2 linked regions of the Kordia antarctica genome follow. Each later gene encodes a partner of the first gene's protein in a complex. Links are inferred from orthologs where the notes say so. Each region holds a gene or a part of one and is shown on either strand. Other genes may lie near its edges.

Region 1 (3,179 bases):
CGCGACCCCATGCGTGACAGGCATGTATTCTAACCAGCTGAACTACCAAACCGTTGCTTGATTGCGGATGCAAATATACACTACAATTCTATTTATGCAAACATATTTGAATAAAAAATTGAACTTTTTTTTACCCAACTATGCAAACTTTTGTCTTTCAACCAAATACGTAACTAATATTTTTTCAAAATCTTTTGTAATGTCTGCAGTAACATATTTTATTTTGTATTGCGCACATTTCATTTTTAATTGCTGAAAATAAGTTTCAACCGCTTTTTGATAATTTTCCTGAACCGTATCAGCATAAATATCGATATGTTCTCCCGATTCTACATCAACGAATCGTTTTGGTTTATTGTCAAACTCAAAATTTAATTCTTTTTCAGAATCAAACACATGAAATAAAACCACTTCATGTTTATTGTATTTTAAATGCTGTAATGCTTCAAACAACTTTTCATCTTCTACTCCATCTTGAAACATGTCTGTAAAAAGGAAAATAAGGCTTCTACGGTGTATTTTCTCCGCAATTTGATGTAGATATGTATATGTGTCTGTTTTTTTATTAATTCGCTTTGTAGTGACCGTTTTATCAAGTGCATTCAATAACAATTGATGATGACGTTCGCTTCCTTTTTCAGGCGCATAAAAATCATAACTATCAGAATAAATACTCAAACCAATCGCATCACGTTGTTTTTTTAGAATATTCATCAACGAAGCTGTTGCAAGTACCGAAAATCCAATTTTATTTAAGTTGGCAATTGATGGCGCTTCCACTTCTGGATAATGCATTGAAGACGAATTGTCTATAATAATATGACAGCGTAAATTGGTTTCTTCTTCGTATTTCTTTGTGTAAAGTTTATCGGTTTTGGCAAACAATTTCCAATCAATATGCTTCGTACTTTCACCTTGATTGTAAATTTTATGTTCAGCAAATTCCGCAGAAAAACCATGAAATGGACTCTTATGCATTCCCGAAATAAATCCTTCCACTACTTGTTGTGCAAGCAATTCGAGATTCTTAAATCCTGCCGTTTTATTAAATTCTTGTTGTAAATTCACAAGCGTTTTCTTTGATTAATGATGTACGTGTTGACACAAAATGTATGCAATCTGAGATTCCACTTTACTGCTGAATCGATTTGGAATATTAAGTTTCAAAATAAACGCTAAAACCTAAAAAACTTTAAAATATCATTCTTAAAATCTCGCAATCCAGCGAAATTAGTTCAACTTACAAATTTCAGTGCGTCTATTGGACTTCTCAAAGTTGAGTTTCACTAAAATAAAAAAGGTTTGGCAATACACCAAACCTTTCATCTTCTAATCGAAAATATATTTTTATACTAATAACTTGTCAATAGCTTCTGTATATGCGTTTTTTGGCGCAACACCTACTTGACGTCCTACTAATTCTCCGTTTTGGAACATTAATACTGTTGGAATGTTACGAACTCCAAATTGAGCCGCATATTGCTGATTTGCATCAACGTCTAACTTTCCTACGACAGCTTTTCCTTCATATTCTTTTGCAATTTGCTCCACAACAGGACCTAACATTTTACAAGGTCCGCACCAAGCTGCCCAAAAGTCAACTAGTACAGGTTTGTCGCTATTCATTACTATTTCTTCGAAGTTAGCATCTGTGATTTCTAAAGCCATAATATGTATGTTTTAAATTTTTATTTTATTTATTATTTGTGATATATGCAATATTAGTCAAATATTCTACCAAAACTTACACAGCAAGTATTCGTTTTGGTTATATCTATATTGATTTTATTTATTCATTTACTTTATACTCATATAGATGTACAAAGATACTGAATAAAACTCTTTTTTGTACATTTTATAAAAACTGCCATATACTTCTTTGTGAAATATATGCAACCAAAAAGTTGCTTATCTGAAATTAATTCGTAATTTAGCAACCAGTTAGCTGCATATTAATTAAAAATAAAACCCATTATGAAAGATGTAATACAAAAAGAAACCATATTTCAACATTCAATTGATGCTGTATGGAATGCTATCACAAATGCTGAAGAAATATCTACTTGGTTTATAAAAACCAACTTCAAAGCTGAGAAAGGATTTAAATATACTTTTTTCCCTACGGAAGATAAAGGTTGTGATACCATTACTGGAGAAATAAAAAATGCAGATCCTTATACATTAATTTATACCTGGCAAGTAGAAAATACAACTGTTGAAACTACGGTTTCTTGGAGATTAGAAACCGTAGCAGAAGGAACAAAATTACACTTAGAACACTCAGGTATTGCTGATTATAAAGGCGAAACGGCTATTGCTATGTTTGAAAGTTTCAGTGGCGGTTGGGATCATTGCATGACACAATTACGTGATTATTTAAAAAAATAATATATGCAAGATAAAATCACACGTTTATTTAAGGCAATTGCAGATCCGACTCGGCGTGATATTTTTCACGCTTTAGTCATTGCAACTTCCGCATTGTCTATTTCGCAGATTTCGAATCAATTTGAAATTACACGACAAGGAATTACAAAACACATCAAAACACTTGAAGAAGCCGGTTTAGTTACGATTGAAAGTAAAGGTCGCGAACGATTTTGCAATGTAAATACAAATCCATTGAAAGAAGTCAATAATTGGCTACAGTTTTACGAACAATTTTGGGATGATTCTTTACAGGATTTAGGAAACTATTTAGATTCGAAAAACAGTTGAATTTCATATCCGTTAAGTGTCATAAAGGCTTACAGTACGTCATTCTGAACTTGATTCAGAATCACACATGACTAAGAATTCGGAATATAATAATGAGTGAGACCCTGAATCAAGTTCAGGGTGACGAATAGTTGATTTTATTTCTTAACCTCAAAAGTGTAGGTCGAAATTAAATCATCTTTCACATATAAATGGACATCATAATATCCTGTCGTTTCAAATTTATATGCTATACTTAGTGATTGATTTTTGATTGAAATTTTCTCAGGATGTATTTTTTTACTACTAAAATTTGTATCAATTAAAAGAATAATATCTTCTTTATTTACAGGATTTAAAAGTTGAAGTTCAAAAAGAATATTCTCGTTTTTCAGCACCGTATTTTCCAGTTTTTTTGGTTTGGTATGATTGCTAAAATGTGTGTACGCTTTTCCGTAAATAATTGGAGCTTCCAGAAACAT
Region 2 (3,108 bases), 280 kb from region 1 along the record:
TTCAGATAAATTTTGTTGAATTGGCTGATTTTTAGAATCATTTTCAGAATAAATATGCCCTGCAAGTTTGAATTTTTCATGTTCGTATTTTGCGCCGCCATACGTTACAAAACGTGTATAATTATTATCTGTAAACTGATATTCAATCGTAATTCGCATTTCAGAAGTAATCGGATATTTGGACGTAAACGTGATTTCTCCCGCGTTATAATCAATCACATAATCGTTGTTTTCGCCGCGTTCTACGGGCAAACCGTTGACGAAAACCGTTTCACTTCCAGAAACAATTAAAATAAACAATTCTTCGTTCGGACCTGTCAATTTATACGGACCTTGATTTCCTTCCTGTCCTTGAAATCTACTTTGCGTATAGCGACCTCTAACGAGCGCGGCAGCAGCAAAAAGGGTAGTTTTGCTATTTTCATGTGGCAACGTTGCGGTAACGCCAACTCCTTGTACCTTTTTTTGAAAACGCATAAAATCAGTTTCTGTATTTTCAAGATTTACGTCTCCAGCACGGATTTTCCAGTTTTTACTTTCGAGTTCAATAAAAACCTGATCAAATTCGTCCAAGCGTTGTGAATATCCGCTTTCTTGAATCGGAATATTTGCGTCTTGAATTGAAGCTCGCAACGTAATAGTTTCCGAGATTTTACCAGAAATCTGTAAATCGAGTTCGGAATTCAAAACAGTATTCTGATTATTTCCAACGGTAACGCCACGCGAAATGCTTCCAGACGTATTCAAACCATCAAACAAACGTGTATTGGCAACTTCTTTATTCGATCTAAGCGAGATAATTTTATCAATATCAATCGGATTCTGAACAATAGAATTCTTATTAAAACCGCTATATTTTTTCGTCAAAAATTCTGGATATTTGGTATAGCTTACGCGAATAGAATCTGTGTTAATTTTGGCAAGATTCAAATACAAAATACCTTTCTCAAAGTCAATTCGATATGCGGTAGAATCAATCGGAATATTCTTTTTATCGGTAAGTTTAAATTGAAACGGATTGATGCTGACAGAATCCAACACAATAGAATCTTTGACTGCTACTTTTTTGATACGACGATTTTTTGTTTGTCCCTGAAGATTTACAGTGAAAAACAAGCCGATACAAAAAAATGCAAAGAGTGACTTCATTTACAACTAAACTAATTCCAACCAAAAATATTTCAATTTTCGCAGGAAAAGAAGCTTTTTAGTAGAAACGATGGAAATCTAGGTCTAATATTTCTTTATGAATGATATTTTATATTTTTTACAAACAAACAAACAAACAAACAAACAAACAAACAAATCAACAAAAAGAAAACTACAATTCCTCCGCCACAAACTCCTCACAAAACGCTCTAATCTGACCTCTAGTCTTCTTAAACGCATTAAAAATTTGCTCTTCCGAACCTTTTACTTTCGACGGATCAAAGAAGTCTTGATGAATACGTTTGGCGTTTTTACTTGGAATATGCGGACAGTTTTCCTGCGCGTGATCGCAAACCGTGATGATAAAATCAAAGTCAATATCTAGGTATTCGGAAACGTTATTGGAAGTATTTTGAGAAATATCAATTCCATCTAACTTCATAATCGCAACTGCTCTTGGATTTACGCCATGTGTTTCAATTCCAGCACTATATATAGTTGCTTTTTCTTTGGCAAAATATTTTAAATAACCGTCAGCCATTTGACTACGACAGGAATTTCCAGTACAAAGTACAAGTACATTTTTCATAATTTTGGTAAGAGTTTATGATTGTTGATTTAACATCTAGTAAACTTGTGAATCCACAGTTATTTAGCTTTTATTTTGACAGCTTACTTGAAGTTTCACAAAGAAATCATTAATTTTTCTTCGATATTGATTCAACAAATCGACATCAATTGTGTAAAACGTATTTTTCCCTTTACTTTTTTGCTTGAGTAACTTTATTCTTTTGATTTCGGAAAGATGTTGCGAAATCGTTGGTTGCGCTAATCCTGTGGCTTTTACCAAATCGTTACAATTGCAGTATTCGTTTTCGCTAATGTATTGCAATATCGCAATTCGTGCAGGATGCCCTAATACTTTTGTGATGGATGCAGTTTCGTTTTGATAGTCATCAAAAATGTGATTTTTTGTAATTCCCATGAGATATGTTTGTAACGCACTAATGCGATAAAGATAAAGAAGTTGAAAATGTTTTGCAGCTTTTCATGTTTTTTATTTTCCAAATAAACGTTGAAAGAAACTTTTCGTTTTCTTCGTAGCTTCTTCAATTGTTTCTTTGGCTTCCTCGGTAAAGTCTTCAATGCGTTCGCCAGCTTCTTCGGCAAATTCGCTAACTTTTTCTTTTACATCTCCGTAAACTTCTTTTGCTTCTTCAGATAATTCACTTGCTTTTTCTTTGGCAACTTCGCTGTATTCTCCAAATTTCTCTTTTGCTTCTTCTGCGAAATCGGCAGCTTTTTCACTAGCGACATCAGCGTATTCACTAATTTTTTCTTTGGCTTCGCCAGCAAATTCAGAAGCTTTCTCTTTCGCTTTTCCAAAAGTTTCTTTCGCTTCTTCGGCAAAATCTGCGGCTTTTTCCTGTGCGGTTTCTGTAAACTCGCTCAATTTTTCTTTTGCAGTATGTAGCGTTTCTTTTACTTCAGCTTTTAGTTCGTCTACTTTGCTTTCTTTGGCTTGTGTAGTTTCTTCTTTTGCATACTCCGTTTTTGCATCGACAGCTTCCTTAGCATCTTCTATTGTATCGTTGATTTCTTCTACTGTATTTTCTTTAGCTTCAATAGTTTCCTCCTTTATCTCTTCTGCTTTTTCACTAATAGTTTCCTTTGCATCTTCCATATTTTCTGAAACTTCGTTGGAAGTAGTTTCTATTTTTTTCTCTAAGTCGTCTTTTTTATCATCCATAATTGAACCTTTTCGATTGGAATCTTAAATGTAACGGTTTTTTTTGAATTTTTTATTTAACTTTAGTTAGATATCATTATTATTTAAAATTGCAAGTTGCTACATAACAATTGTGTAGCTGTTTATTTGAGCAACACTTGTATCGTAATTTGAATTTATTCTGGAAGATTCAATTGCCATGAAATACCAAATTTATCTTCACACCATCC

The links.
Region 2: the proteins of trxA (region 1) and IMCC3317_RS16445 are in contact, whole or in part, in an NMR structure (PDB 2IPA), measured with the Bacillus subtilis proteins. The link is inferred for Kordia antarctica from one-to-one orthologs.

The regions. Positions count from the first base shown.
Region 1 is NZ_CP019288.1:4,242,810-4,245,988, reverse strand. What follows is about bases 9-2,849. They hold trxA (thioredoxin), read right to left. Parts: upstream 1,669-2,849; coding sequence 1,348-1,668; downstream 9-1,347. Other genes in these bases: IMCC3317_RS17665 (ArsR/SmtB family transcription factor), read left to right, coding at 2,392-2,718; IMCC3317_RS17670 (SRPBCC family protein), read left to right, coding at 1,975-2,388; IMCC3317_RS17680 (DUF58 domain-containing protein), read right to left, coding at 139-1,068. Outside these bases: IMCC3317_RS17660 (transglutaminase domain-containing protein), read right to left, coding at 2,856-3,179. UniProt on the Bacillus subtilis protein: Participates in various redox reactions through the reversible oxidation of its active center dithiol to a disulfide and catalyzes dithiol-disulfide exchange reactions.
Region 2 is NZ_CP019288.1:3,962,616-3,965,723, forward strand. What follows is about bases 31-2,800. They hold IMCC3317_RS16445 (arsenate reductase ArsC), read right to left. Parts: upstream 1,739-2,800; coding sequence 1,322-1,738; downstream 31-1,321. Other genes in these bases: IMCC3317_RS16440 (hypothetical protein), read right to left, coding at 31-1,149; IMCC3317_RS16450 (ArsR/SmtB family transcription factor), read right to left, coding at 1,802-2,134; IMCC3317_RS16455 (YtxH domain-containing protein), read right to left, coding at 2,207-2,800. Also shown: more of IMCC3317_RS16440, read right to left, coding at 1-30; more of IMCC3317_RS16455, read right to left, coding at 2,801-2,899; IMCC3317_RS16460 (VOC family protein), read right to left, coding at 3,055-3,108. UniProt on the Bacillus subtilis protein: Catalyzes the reduction of arsenate [As(V)] to arsenite [As(III)]. In vitro, can dephosphorylate para-nitrophenyl phosphate (pNPP).